4 regions of the Paenibacillus sp. Pae15 genome follow, and region 1 is predicted to be linked to each of the others. Evidence: riboswitches for the same ligand, from Rfam matches in the RefSeq annotation. Region 1 holds a riboswitch; each other region holds the start of a gene.
What was found. Region 1 has a riboswitch for cyclic di-GMP ahead of NR121_RS21545 (flagellar assembly protein A). Riboswitches for the same ligand answer to the same signal wherever they lie in the genome.
Positions count from the first base shown of each region.

Region 2: another riboswitch for cyclic di-GMP. It lies ahead of NR121_RS04455 (sensor domain-containing protein); the one in region 1 lies ahead of NR121_RS21545 (flagellar assembly protein A).
Region 3: another riboswitch for cyclic di-GMP. It lies ahead of NR121_RS25280 (aspartyl-phosphate phosphatase Spo0E family protein); the one in region 1 lies ahead of NR121_RS21545 (flagellar assembly protein A).
Region 4: another riboswitch for cyclic di-GMP. It lies ahead of NR121_RS16280 (response regulator); the one in region 1 lies ahead of NR121_RS21545 (flagellar assembly protein A).

Region 1 covers NZ_JALJRM010000033.1:35,198-38,848, forward strand. The annotation lists gene NR121_RS21540 (HD-GYP domain-containing protein) at 1-28, opposite strand, end outside; gene NR121_RS21545 (flagellar assembly protein A) at 88-1,998, opposite strand; cyclic di-GMP riboswitch class I at 2,099-2,184, opposite strand; gene NR121_RS21550 (helix-turn-helix domain-containing protein) at 2,367-3,269, opposite strand; gene NR121_RS21555 (DUF429 domain-containing protein) at 3,238-3,651, opposite strand, start outside.
Region 2 covers NZ_JALJRM010000004.1:28,984-32,634, forward strand. The annotation lists gene NR121_RS04450 (alpha/beta fold hydrolase) at 1-661, shown strand, start outside; cyclic di-GMP riboswitch class II at 1,007-1,090, shown strand; gene NR121_RS04455 (sensor domain-containing protein) at 1,182-3,332, shown strand; gene NR121_RS04460 (sigma-70 family RNA polymerase sigma factor) at 3,503-3,651, shown strand, end outside.
Region 3 covers NZ_JALJRM010000001.1:199,291-202,941, forward strand. The annotation lists gene NR121_RS00920 (stalk domain-containing protein) at 1-137, opposite strand, end outside; gene NR121_RS00925 (HD-GYP domain-containing protein) at 309-941, opposite strand; gene NR121_RS25280 (aspartyl-phosphate phosphatase Spo0E family protein) at 988-1,173, opposite strand; cyclic di-GMP riboswitch class I at 1,281-1,369, opposite strand; gene NR121_RS00930 (ABC transporter ATP-binding protein) at 1,674-2,285, opposite strand; gene NR121_RS00935 (ABC transporter ATP-binding protein) at 2,275-3,204, opposite strand; gene NR121_RS00940 (ABC transporter permease) at 3,250-3,651, opposite strand, start outside.
Region 4 covers NZ_JALJRM010000019.1:49,324-52,974, forward strand. The annotation lists gene NR121_RS16275 (aldo/keto reductase) at 1-793, shown strand, start outside; cyclic di-GMP riboswitch class I at 1,036-1,118, shown strand; gene NR121_RS16280 (response regulator) at 1,307-1,669, shown strand; gene NR121_RS16285 (metal-dependent hydrolase) at 1,892-2,584, shown strand; gene NR121_RS16290 (GNAT family N-acetyltransferase) at 2,602-3,051, shown strand; gene NR121_RS16295 (ABC transporter ATP-binding protein) at 3,224-3,651, shown strand, end outside.

The sequences.
Region 1 (3,651 bases):
CATTTCGATTATATATATTTTTATTCAACCTCTTGCCCAGAAGATGCGATTTTTCTATCAACTGGCGTAAACCTTTATCGTCCGTCATCACGCCAATTTACCGTTGGTCTGTTGATTTTGAATGCCTCTGGCGGAATATACGCGGCTTTTTACCCATTCCATATCGATCGTCTGATTCTCGATGTGCTCCAGAATTTCGATGCAGTAATTTTCGATGCATACCCTGCCGGAGCTCATGCTCTTCAGAATAATTTTCGTCTTGGACCTTAAAACCGACGGAGCCCCCGTCTGACCGCCGACCATCATGGCGGAAATCATGCCGTCCGCCTCCAAACGGGAGCCTCGGCATACGGCATCTTTGTCATAAAATACAATATTGGCCGCTGAGTACAGGTCGCTTTGCAGCACCCCTTCTTTTCGGATCAAAATGTCGCCGTTGGATTTGAGCGTGGATAAATGGCACTGCCCGATATCGATCCGTACTTTGGCTTCTTGCATGCTGCCGACATGCTGGACCGTCTCCCTGAGAGAATTCAAAATGCCGAGAATCGTTCCGTGAGAAATCAATTGCGGCATCCGGGAGAGCTGAAGGAACCGTTCCAGCATGTCTTTAAGATTCAGCCAAGCCGTCTTGTCTCGGGACCGGATATTAATAATCACCGATAACGCTTCTTTGGCCAGTTTATAAATATCTTTAAACTTGTTTTCCACGAGCAGTAAAATAATTTGTCCGTAATGGGGCTTCTGCCCCTTCTTTTCCACCATCTCGAAAAGAAGCTTCGCTGCTTCAAGCAGCTGTTCGAATTGGGACATTAACAATTTGGAATTGTTGTAAAGCCGGTTATACAACACCCCGAAATAACCGGAGTACAGATTGCTTTTGATCGCATTGCCTTGAATGTAAATGCTGCCGGTTGCCGTGACGGTAGCGTTGTAGACACTGCCTGAGATATACACATTGCCAAGCGACTCGACGATCATGCTTTCCATCACGTTTCCATAAATGATAATGTCGCCGGAAAAAACAATATGTCCCGTTTCAATATTGACATCGCCGGGTACGATATAAGCCTTCGTAATATCAAAAAACTTCGTTTGGTTGCCGGTGATGCGCGGTCTTCCTTCTCTAAGAGCGATAACGAAGCCGTCCTCCCGGATTTGCACCCCGTCTTTGGCTACAATAACAATATCCTTCGGTTCTTTTGGCCGAATGAAATTGCCATATACGTCGTAGCCGACGGTCCCTTCTTCCGGCGGAATTTTTCGGGCGATCACATCTCCCGGAGTGACCGAAGGAATATTTAAATGATTTCTGTAATCGACCACGCCCCCGATTTCCACATACTGATTTTCCACCTGCTCTGTGAAAAAGAGCTGCAGCTCCGCATCCTTTCCGGGAACCGGAGGCTTTCCCCGCGCGATCAGAATCGGCTCGAATGTCGGATTAAGCACTTCCTCAAACACTGCCCCGATGTTCCGGTTTTTCGTGATCGACAAACGATCCAGCTCAAGAATAATATCGTTAAACTCCAGTTTGTTAAGAATAATCGATTGGTCTTCTTCCGCTCTGAGAACCAAATGGGCGGCAGGCTCGCACTCGCTGAGCTTCCATACATACCTGACGGGTGAATGCACAAGCAGGTAGGCTTGCATACGATCCTCGGATACCTGAATTTCAAACAATGGAGATTCCTCTACGGACCACTCCAGCTTGTCCTTGGATGTTACGGTTACCGTACCGGAGACCGCTTCTCCATTTACAGTCAGCTTGACCGGGGGTATAGCCTCAATGGTAAGGGGCGACATCTCGTCATCCGACGTATGTACAAAAATTTCATTTCCGCTTACACTAAACCAGCCTCGGTTCGTATTTTCTTTATGCCCGCCGAGAGCTTCCTCTTTGGAATAATCCGACAAACCGGCACCATTCGGCGCTGAATCCAACGCCAACGATTTTATCATTTTGACCAATTCCATTTCCGTAATAGAGTCGGACATCCGGACTACCTCCTTCCTCTGAATCAAGCGTTTTGCAGCTTAGAAAAAATGCACCTTCTCCAGCCGGGGAAAGGTGCATGAAAAATACGTTCCTTCCATTATCGGCGGCATGGCTGCCATAGCATAAAATACTTTAGGCCCATTGCTTTGCGTCCTTGCCTTTCGACAAGTTTGCCATTATCGTAATGAAATATTCCGTTTTATAATTAAATTATAATCAAGCAGATCGGCAAACGACAACACGATATAAGACAAAAGGACTAATCCATGCTTGTAGAAAGTATTTTATGTGTCATTTTTCGCTAATATTCGACAAAAAGGTTAAAACATTGCATTATTTACACCCGTTTTTACATATTGTTACAGATCTAATCGCGCCAAAGCTCGGTAATCGGAACACCCAGTGCATCCGCAATACATTGTATGGTATATTTATGCGGGTTTGTAATTTTTCCGTTTCTCATTTTGGAGATCGTGCCCATGGACAGTCCGGTCAGCTCAGAAAGCCTGGTTGCCGTCATACGGCGTTCCGCCATCAGCATGCGCAGCGTAACAGCTATTCCCGACGGTTCCCGTGTTTGCCCGTTTGCCAGGCATTTGCCGACAAAGGCAATTCGGGTGACTTCCTGCCTGCCGTTTAACAGAGGTTGAAAGCGAAATTCCATATCTGCCTGTCGATGGTTATGTACCCACTCCAGCGCCATACTGAAGCCGGATGCGGACAATAAGGCCTGGCGGAGCGAGTGCCTTACCTGAAGCAAATGTTTGGATCCGACAAAAGAAAGAAACGGCTGCGCTAACAAATCTTTTCTCTGCAGATCCAGCAAGGGGCCGTGGAGCGAGCAATCGGTAAAGCGGAATTTCGTCGTCAGCGTTCCGCTTACCTCATACCCCGTACCCTGCCGTAAAATCCATTTTTTGTCGCTGACGTCTCTGACAACCATAATATAGTAATAGACCCCATCCATAACCGTTTCGCGTAAAGATAGCTCCACATCCACTTGATGCCCGTGTTTTACGGTCCATCTCTCTTCCGAAAACAGAACCTCATCATACTCAAAAAACTCCGGGCGCTTCAATACCCAATCCCTGTATTCAGCCGATAGAAAAGATAAGAAGGATGCCTGCCCCAGCTCTTCTTTTGTATAGCCGATGATCTGGAAAAAAGCCGGATTCGCCTCCTCGACCATGAATTGACGGCCATCCCATTTGCAAAGACAGATGCCAACCGCAGCCTTTTCAACCATCAAGCTTGCCCAACGATTCGGCATTGTGCTTTTCCAACCTTTCCTCTTTAAGAAAACAGTAATAAGCTATGATCCGTTGTATTCCCAAGCGGTCCCCATCTCCGCCCTCGGGCAGCTGCCTCGGTCTGCCTTCACTCAACCATGCCGTTACCGCGAGCACAAGCGCATCGACGATATCGTCCCGCGCCACCGCTTTGCGCGGATACCGCAGCATCAGCTCTTCGACAACCTCGTCGGCTTGTGCATACACGCCCCGCAGATGCGCCATACGCTCGTCAAAGCCCGCCTGGCTCTTCTTCCCGCTGCGCATCGGGCCGCCGAAAAGCTGTGCGAGGCAAAGCTCCGGATGCGACTCGCGAAACGTTAAGCGGGCCGCTTCATCCTGCCGGAGCAGCCGGTCCAGCAT
Region 2 (3,651 bases), on a different contig from region 1:
TCACGTATACGCTCCGGATCTGATCGGCTTCGGCTCGTCGGAAAAACCCCCTTCGGCTCAATACGGGGTAGACGCGTGGGTGGAGCAGCTGATCGCATTCATTGAAGCGAAGCATATCGGGCCGACGTCGATCGTCGGTAATTCCCTCGGCGGCTGTCTTGCTCTGCATTTGGCCTATCGAAGGCCGGATCTGGTGAAAAAGCTGGTGCTAATGGGGAGCGTAGGTGTTTCCTTCCCTCTGACGGAAGGTCTGGACCGTGTGTGGGGCTATACGCCGGATCCGGAAACAATGAGACAGTTGATCCAAATTTTTTCCTATGACAAAAGCTTTGCCGAAAACAGCGATCTGGTGCATATGCGTTATCAAGCCACTTTGAACGAAGAAAACCAGTCGGCCTTCGCTTCGATGTTCCCCGCCCCGCGGCAGCGCCATATCGATGCGATGGCTTTAACGGAGGATCAAGTCAAACGGATCGATTGTCCGGTGCTGCTCGTGCACGGTCGGGAAGACGAAGTGATTCCGGTCGAACAGACCAGCTGGAAATTGGCGCAGCTGCTGCCGGATGCGGAGTTTCATATGTTTTCAACATGCGGACATTGGACGCAGATCGAAAAGACGAATTCGTTCTGCACATTGGTGGAATATTTTTTGCAAAAATAGATGCTTTATAACGGAAAAGAAGCCGCGCCGCAGGCTGCCGCGGGCGGCTTCATGGCGTGATCGCCCGTCCGTTGAATTGAAAAAAGGAAATGTGCAGTGTGAAGATCAGGCTGGGGCCCTGGTCTTTTTTTCGTTCCCGGCGGATCATTTTACAATCAAGATATTGGAAATTAATTTTCGATCGTTTATAATAAAAACCAGGTCCGTCGTCCTAGAAACAGGAGCGCGCGAGAAGCGGACTATTCCTCTTCATGAGGCCGAAAGGCTACCCGTCAGTCCCGGCAGCCGGCCCGGATAAGGGTGTCTTTCTTGGAGTATTGTGAACGCAATGATGATCATAACCCCCATCTTTGTGGAAGCCATGATCAGCCATTCTCAACTGGGCACTTGAATGGCTGGGAGCGAGTAGTGCAACCGACCCCATAATCTATAGGGTCGGTTTATTTTTTACAATGAATTTCGGTGGAGCCGAACCATTCCGGCGGCATCCTTCCAAATCAAATTTAACGGGTGATGAGAGATGAGAAATCAAGGTTCAAATCGTGTGTCCGTTTCACCAACATATCCTTTTTTGGAAAGCCCATTATTCGAAAAGGACGAGAAATTGAAAAATATTTTAAAGGAATTGGCCGATATCAGGCATGCCTTGGACCAGTCCTCCATTGTGGCCATAACCGACCCGCGCGGGATCATACTCTACGTTAATGAACAGTTTTGCAGAATCTCCCGATATGAAAGGGAAGAATTGCTTGGTCAGGACCATCGGATACTTAATTCCGGGTATCACTCCCGTGATTTTTTTAAGAACATGTGGGCCACCATCGGATCCGGAGATATTTGGCGGGGGGAAATACGGAATAAAGCCAAAGACGGATCATTCTATTGGGTAGATACGACCATCGTTCCTTTTTTAAATGAACAAGGAAGACCGTATCAATATGTTTCGATTCGAAATGATATCAGCCTCCGAAAACAAATGGAAGAAGAGATCAGGAAAAGCGAGGAAAGATACCGTTTAATCACCGAAAATTCGTCGGACCTGATTTCAATCATTGATGCGGAGGGGAATTTTTTGTATGTGTCTCCTTCCCACGAAAGCTTGTTAGGACACGATTTGGCTGATTTTGAATCCAGCCAAATCCTTCAATGGGTGCATGAAGAAGACCGCGAGACGGTCGTTGATGCGATTGAGAGCCGGCTGGCCGCCAGAAAAGAGTCTCCGCCGCTGGAGTTCCGGGTCCGTACGAGGGGCGGCAGCTATTGCTATATGGAAACCAAGATCAATCCGATCCTCAACCAATCGGGCGAAGTCAACAGCCTGACTCTGATTATGCGGGATATCACCGAACGGAAAAAGTCGGAACAAACGATTTACCATTTAGCTTACCACGATACATTGACGGATTTGCCGAACCGGAGATTATTTATGGATCGGTTGCGTAAAGAAGTCCATCAAGCTAAGCGCCGTCATTCGCAATTGGCCGTCATATTTCTTGACTTGGATCGGTTTAAATATATTAATGATTCGCTCGGTCATGAGGCCGGAGATCTTTTTCTCATCGAAGCAGCCAAAAGAATCAGTCATTGCATTCGTTCGAATGATATGGTCGCCCGATTGGGGGGCGATGAGTTTATCGTATTATTGACGAACCTGTCGAGTTCGGCGGAGGTCGAATCCATATCTCAAAGGATCCAAACCAGCCTCCAGGAACCAATCGAGCTGTTCGGGCAGCGCCATTGTATTTCTTGCAGCATGGGTATCGCCCTCTTTCCATCGGATGGGAGGGACCCGGATGAATTGTTAAAACGAGCGGATATGGCTCTATATGCTGTGAAGGATAGCGGCAGGAATGGAGTTTCATTCTTTCATTCGGATATGGAAGAACGTTCTTTGGAACGCATCCTGTTGGAAAATGAACTGAAAAAGGCCATTCAATATGAGCAATTTCGTATTGATTATCAGCCCAAACTTGACCTTGCGACAGGGAAAGTAACCGGCATGGAAGCGCTTGTTCGTTGGGATCATCCCGAATTAGGGAGGATCGCGCCGAATAAATTCATACCTATAGCCGAAGAAACCGGATTAATCATTCCTTTGGGAGAATGGGTTCTTCGCCGAGGATGTGAGCAAAATAAACATTGGCAGGATCAAGGATACCCTCCATTAAAAGTATCCGTGAATTTGTCTGCCCGACAATTCTATCAACCTGACCTGTTGGACATGATCAGCAGGATATTGAAGGATACCGGACTGGAACCGCAATGGCTGGAACTTGAGGTTACAGAAAGTATTTTTGCGGACATAGACAATGCGGCAGCGATTCTGCAGGAAATCAGGAATTTAGGCGTTCATACGTCTATCGATGATTTTGGAACGGGATACAGTTCATTCAGTTATATCAAGAATCTTCCCATAGACACCTTGAAAATCGATGCTTCTTTCATCCGGGATATTCACCGGAATAAGGAAAGCCATGCGATTGTAAAGGCGATACTGACCATTGCCCAAACGTTAAATCTAAGCGTGATTGCCGAGGGAGTTGAAATTCCGGAGCAGCTGGCCGTTTTGAATGAGGACGGATGCGGTCACGGGCAGGGCTTTCTATTCAGCAAACCGTTGTCCAGTCAGGATTTTGAGAACTATTTGAAAGATTTGCCGATAACCACCTAGGCATTGTACCTATTTCTCCCCTATGCGGGTGAACAGGTCAAAGAGACCAAGAAAACGAATGCATTGGCCGAAGAGGGGATTCCCCTCTTTTTTGTTTTCATCGTATTTTTTAAAGCCAAATGAGGGACTGGGGTGTCTAATAAGTGAAACCGGGAGGAGGGAGACGACATTTGGATACCATCAACCTTGTCCAAAAGGCGCAAAAGGGTGATGAAACGGCCTATTTGGAACTTTTTAGGCAGCATGAGGAACGGATTTACCGCATGGCTTTTGTCTATGTGAAAAATCAGGAAGATGCTTTGGATGTAGTCCAGGAAAC
Region 3 (3,651 bases), on a different contig from region 1:
CCCACCGTTCCTTTCGGATACCCGAAATAGGAGAACGATTCCGCGTCCGCTCTCGGGGCCGGAATGGTCAGCATGGCGATCATCATCCAAAAGGCAAGCCATACCTTCCATGTCGTGGATGTAAGAACCTTCTTCACTTCTGATTTCCCTCCAATCTTGTATGCTTCGGCTCTTCCTGCCCTTCATTAATTTTAATTCATTACCTTCCCCTCATTTTCCTTCCGTCCTATCAAAAAACAATAATTTGTAACATTTTCAGCTGTCAAAAGCCAAAATAAGCCACCGGCGGTGACCTACTCATCTCATCGTCATACGATTCCCGAATGATATATAGCTCTCGTATGATAGGCGAACGAATGTACGGAGTCTCTTTGAATATGTTCCAATATCATATCCTGGATGGTGAGAAACACCTGAACATAATGACCGTCAAATTGCGAATAACTCTGGTTCAGCAGTTCTTCGCGAGCGTGCTGTATGGACATCCCTTTTTTATAGGGGCGATCCGATATCATACAGTCGAAAGCATCCAATATCGAACAAATGCGGGCATATACAGGAATGTCGTTTCCCTTCAAGCCGCTGGGGTAGCCTGTACCGTCCCAACGCTCATGATGATAATGAATGGTATCGATGACATCCTGATCGGTAATTCCTTCCATGATGGCCATCTGAACTCCGAAAAAAGCATGACACTTCATATATTTCCACTCTTCCTGTGTGAGCGAGGATTTCTTTTTCAAAATGGAGTCATGGATGTGTACCTTGCCAATATCGTGTAAACAGCATCCTGCAATCAATTTTTGGGTTTGCAATTCATCAAAGTTCAGATAGGCCGCCATCAGCTTGGCCATTTTTCCAACCCTTATACTATGCTCATAGGTCACTATATCTTTGACCAGCAATTGTGTTAGTCCGTTTACCGCCTGTTCACCGTTCACTGACATCACCCTTTCCGTAAAATACCTCTCATTGTCCTTATTTCATTCATGTCAATCGCTTGATATACTCTTGGTATCTGATCACCGCACAATCCAATTCCTTGCTTAATGCTTTAACTTCCGGATCGGATAAACAAAGCTTGATGTTGAATATGCCATGCATTTTGAATCGAATTCTCTCAATTTCTTCCGATAAATGTTTCAATCGCTTTTCATTAAAAACACCGTACATGGCCTCTCACCATCCTCACAGGCTACAACATCCTCTTTTTAACGAAGCCATCTTTTTCGATTACAATAAAAAAGAAAACCCTCCGAATGAAGGGTTTTCTTCCTCATTCCGGCGGCTGGCTGGCATGGTGTGTTTCCACACGTTAGCCCCTTTAGCTTTGCGACACCACTTTTCAATGGCTGTGCCTTGATCGGACTATCATTGGTTGTACATTGTTTACATTTGGTGCAAAAGAAATATGTATATCGTCAAAACTATCGACATGGATAGTGTTAATTTATGGTGTTTCGACATCTTTTCTTTTATTCTAACACATTTTCCACAATTTGACTATCATTTTTACGAGTCTTTAGTACTATATTTTAGAATATCATCTAGGTCTTTTTACATTAAAAAAACACCAGTACGAAACTAAATTCGCAGCTGGTGTGTTTTACATGCCGATTTCCAGTCCCCTGCCGGTTCGGAAGTTTTATATTTCGCGGCTTGTTGTCAACCCCCTAAAGCGTCCTTGAAGAGCCCCATTTCATTACCCGGGTGCAAACCCGTCCGATCAAATGCTTATCATGACTGATCACAAGCATTCCCATACCGCGCTTTTCGGCCGCCTCTAGCACCGCATGCCAGATTTGGGCCTGGGTTATGGCATCGAGCATCGTGGTAATCTCGTCGGCAATCAAAAAACGGGTGTTAGGACCAAGGGCCCTGGCGATACAGAATCGTTGGAGCTCGCCGCCGGACAACTCGCCGGGACGCCGGTTTAGCCATTCCTCCTCAATGCCTAAAGAGGCAAGAAGCTGTTCATCGGGGTCCCAGCTCTCCTTCAGTACGGACCGCATGAGCCATCGCGGGTTGACCGCTTTTTCCGGATGCTGAAATATCAGCTGAACCGGAAGAAAGCCTTTGGAAGGCAGAGGAGCGCCATTCAACAGAACGCTTCCCTCCTTGGGCTTCTCATAGCCGGCCAGCATGCGGGCTAAAGTGGACTTGCCGCAGCCGCTTGGCCCGACCAGCCCTACCACTTCACCGGGCTTGATCATGATGTCTATCCCCCTGAATATCCAAGAGGCCCTTTCGTAATGAAAACCCAGATTTCGCCCTTCAAGAAGCATGGATGCACCTCACCGATCCGCCGCGCAGCCATCGCATCTCGGGCAGAGAGTTCATGCATTCGTTCGTAGCCATCGGACAGCGCGGAGCAAACCTGCAGCCTTCAGGGAGCGCATCCGGATGCGGCTGAAAGCCCGGGATCGGCTCAAAACCGTTTTGCGGGAGCGCTCTCCACAATGCCTTGCTGTAAGGGTGCCGAAGCTTTTCCCCGCTGCCGGCGAAATCGTCCGGACGGGCCGTCTCTACGGTCGTGCCGGCATAAATGATGGCTACTTTATGAGCGATCTGCAGGGCTGCTTCGATATCGTGAGTGATGAACAACACACCGCATCCCTGATCAGCCAGCTCTTTGAAGAAGCCGAGCGTCTCCTTGACAACGCCGGCGTCGAGACCGGGAGTCGGTTCATCGGCAATGACAAGCTTTGCACCGCTCATGCTTGCCGTGGAGACAAGAATCCGCCTGGCCATTCCGCCTGACAGTTGAAAAGGAAACATGCGTTCCACTTCAGCCCCCAGTCCATACCGTTCAAAAATCTCCCGCTGTTTCTTGACCGCTTCTTTAGCGTCTCCGCGGTTCGTCCGAACCTGCTCTCCTACGCGCATCAACGGATTCAGATAATTGACCGATTGCGGGACAAGAGCAATCTCGCGCCCCCTTAACGCAGCTTGTCTGGCTGTCGTAAGCTCTTCTCCATCATAACGAATGGAGCCGGAGGTCTCCGCACTGTCCGGGAGAATCCCCAGGATCGCATGGGCCAACAGGCTCTTGCCTGCACCGCTTGACCCGACTAACGCAACGATCTCTCCGGCATGGACGGTAACATTCAGCTCCTGTACCACGTTCAGCTTTTTTTGCTGAAAACCGCGGGTATACTGCAGGAAGGAGATGCTTAAATGATTCACTTCCAAAAGAACGGACATTTCCGCACAAAACCTCCCTTACGTATGACTCATGACCCCAAAAAACTACTCATTCGACCTGTGCGTTTCCAGGAGCAGCCGCAGATTTTCACCTGCCGTATCGAAGGCCCGTACAATGATCAGCAAACAAAGGCCCGGAAAAAACGCCAGCCACCATAAGCCGGTCGATAAATATCGCATAGACTCGGACAGGATGATACCGATGGCCGGCTGATGAGGAGACAATCCCATGCCCAAGAACGAAATCGCCGCCTCATGCAGGATCGCATGCGGAAAAATAAGCAGCAGGCCCACCAACAGCTGGGGGATCAAATGAGGCGTCATATGTCTAACGGCTACCCACCAGCGGGACTTCCCGAATCGCCGCGAAATCTGAACAAACTCGGACGAACGCAGCTGCAGCACTTCGGCACGGATAATGCGCGCCAGACTCGGCCAATGGGTCAG
Region 4 (3,651 bases), on a different contig from region 1:
CAAGTGCATTGCCGGAATCCGCAATGATGTCATTCTTACCAGCAAAGTTCACGGGAAGACCGGAGAGGGCATCAATGACCGGGGCTTATCACGCAGGCACATCATGCTTGCGGTAGAGGAAAGCTTGAAGCGGCTCGGAACGGACCGGATCGAATTGTATTTCGTTCACGCTTTCGATTCGGAAGCGGATATGGAAGAGATTTTGCGGGCTATGGACGATCTTCAGCGGCAGGGAAAAATACTGCATCCGGCAGTCAGCAACTGGGCGGCTTGGCAGATCGCGAAGGCGCTTGGGATTTCAGCCAGGGAAAGCCTTGCCCGGTTTGAATGCATTCAACCGATGTACAACCTGGTGAAACGTCAGGCGGAGGTCGAAATTTTGCCGATGGCTCAATCCGAGCGGATGGGCGTCATCTCCTACAGCCCTCTGGGAGGCGGACTGTTGACAGGGAAATACGGTGTCGGCCGAAAGCCTGAACTGGGGCGGCTCGTTGAGCAGGCGAATTACAAGCTTCGTTATGCCGATGCAGGCTATTACGAGACGGCGGACCGCTTCACCCGGTACGCGGATGAGCATGGCGTTCATCCGGTTTCATTAGCGGTGGCATGGGTCATGTCTCATCCCGGGATCACGGCCCCGATCATTGGCGCCCGCAGTGTTGAACAGTTGGAGCCCTCGCTTGGAGCGCTGAACATAGACATGACTCCGGAGTGGAGAAAGGAGATTTCCGCACTATCTCCTGAACCCCCATTGGCGACAGACCGATCCGAGGAAGCTGCCCATTCAAGATGAAACCGGATGCTGAAGAGGGACGGGCACGTCAGAGGCAGCATAAGCAGCGGACATCCGGGATTCTCATATTAAACATGGCGCTCTACAGCTTACTGATAAAAATTGACAAAATTGTGGCAATGCCTGGAGCGAACAGGTATAATTATAGATAAGAAAAGAAGAGCCGTTTAACCTTATTCAGGCCGAGAGTTCGCTCTTGTATTTTCACCATAGGATGCTATAATACATTTGATTATCGGTTCACTCGACTAAGGCAACCCTGGTAAAAGTCAAGGACGCAATGCTAAAGGGACTAATGTGCAAACTACGTCAGCCAGTTGCCGAAGGACCGGAGGAAATCGTCTGATACGGGCCTCCTTTACGGCAAACGGGAGGTCTTTTTTTAGTGACCCGGCATCTCATCTCAAGTTTTTTCGAGTGTTACAAATCAGCTTGACTGATCACTTGCCATTATAGGACCGTGCTGCCACTTATCCTTGCGTACATACATCATACAAGTGGGGGTAATCCGGCGTGAAAAAAATTATTATCGTAGACGATTCTTTATTTATGCGTATGATTCTCAAAAATTCCCTGATCGAATTTGGGTATGAAATCGTGGCGGAGGCAAGCAACGGGCTGGAGGCCCTGACGCTTTATTCCGAGCTTAAACCGGATCTGGTTACGCTGGACATAACCATGCCGGAGATGGACGGCCTTACGGCGCTGAAGGAAATCAAGACGATGGACCCGGATGCCAAAGTCATCATGGTGTCGGCGATGGGGCAGCAGGCGCTTTTGATTCGTGCGGTTTCTATGGGGGCCATCGATTTTATCGTCAAGCCCTTCAGCAAAGACCGTGTAAGGGAGGCATTATTGAAGGCTTTTGCCGGATGAACCGGCCGGTTTTTCAAATAGGCGTTGGGTATGGGATGGAAAGTTTACGGTCCGCCTTTGAAATCGTGAAAGATGAGGGGTGGGGCTAGCGCACCCATGAACCGTCCGATGATCTTGCGGACGTTTTTCTTTTTTGAGTTTATGGCGGGTTCTTTGTTACAATGTACATACGATGCTTGTCCTAAAGTAACCCGATTCCCATACCAAGGAGGAGTAACCATTATGGAAATTCGCTATCATGGGCATTCTTGCGTGCAGCTCAGTCACGAAGGACACTCTCTGATCATTGATCCGTTTATTTCCGGCAATCCTTTGGCAGCTACCAAGCCGGAGGATATCAAAGTGGAGCACATCCTGCTTACCCACGCACATCCGGACCATATTCTGGATACCATGCCGATCGCAAAAAACAATGATGCCACCGTCGTTGCCACCTTCGAGCTGGCAACGTATATGAGCTGGCAGGGAGCGAAGACGTTTGCTATGAACATTGGCGGCCGTACCTCTCTGGGCTATGCGGAGATCGAGATGATCCAGGCTTTTCACAGCTCCGGCATCGTGCTCGAAGAAGAGAAGAAGATCATCTATGGAGGCATGCCGGGCGGCTTTATCATCCGGTGGAACGGTTTGACGCTTCTTCACAGCGGGGATACCTCACTGTTCTCCGACATGAAGCTCATTGGCGAGCGCAACCAAATTGATGTGGCGTTTCTGCCGATCGGCGACGTGTTTACGATGGGACCTCAGGATGCGGCTCTTGCTGCAGAATGGCTGAAGGCCAAGACCGTCGTGCCGCTGCATTTCAATACGTTCCCGCCGATCAGACAGAATGCGCAAGCGTTCGCCGACAGCCTCACGTCAAAAGGGATTACCGGCAAAGCTTTGCGTCCGGGTGAAGTTTGGACGCTTTCATAGACCCGGGAGGTTTCGGCTTGAATCTGAACATTATACCCGTACATACGGAGGAGCAGCTGAATGACTGCTTTTCCGTTCGCATGAACGTTTTTGTACAAGAGCAGCAGGTTCCGCCTGACCTTGAAATGGATGAGTTCGACGTCTCATGGTCGGCGTGCCGGCATTTTCTCGCGGCGGACGGCGAGAAGCCGGTCGGGACTGCACGCTGGCGGATGTATGACTCCCGGACGGCGAAGCTCCAGCGGATCGCGGTGCTTGCTCCTTATCGCGGTCGGGGGATCGGCCGCCTGCTCATCCAGGCGATGGAGGAGGATATCCGGTCGCAAGGTGTGCCTGCGGTCATCCTGGATGCACAGACACAGGCGGAGCCATTTTACCGCAAGCTGGGCTATGAAACGATCTCTCCCGAACCTTTTCTTGACGCGGGCATATGGCACGTGCGCATGCGCAAGCAGTTGACCGGTTAAGGCTGAGAAGTCCCAAAAGTGGATATCATTATTTACTATATCGTGTACTCTGTATTCTGTAAGCTTCCGCTCCATTGACGCGGCGGCTTTTTATTTTTTCCTTACGATCTGTCGTGGATTAGGCTCGTCGGCAGGCTGCAATGTTTTTACGCAAAGGGGGCTGCGGGAGAGTATGAAAAAGGTGATTCCTAAAATTCCGGCCAGAGAATATGCCGGCTTGCTGCGCCAGTATCTGAAACCGCAGATGAAAAGCATGGCCGTTCTTGCGGTGCTGCTGTTAAGCGGCATCGTGATGCAGCTCGTCAATCCGCAAATCATCCGCTACTTTATCGATACGGCGCAATGGCAGGAGAGCAGCAGGCCGCTGGTCTTTGCCGCCGTGTTATTTATTGGCGTTACCTTGGTGCAGCAAGCCGTGGCGGTTGGGGCGTCCTATGTGGGGGCCAACGTTGGTTGGATTGCAACGAACCAATTGCGCGAGGCCGTGGCGGCGCACTGTTTGAAGCTGGATATGTCGTTTCACAAGTCGCAAACCTCCGGAGCCATCATTGAGCGGGTAGATGGGGATATCAACAATTTGTCCAATTTTTTCTCCAATTT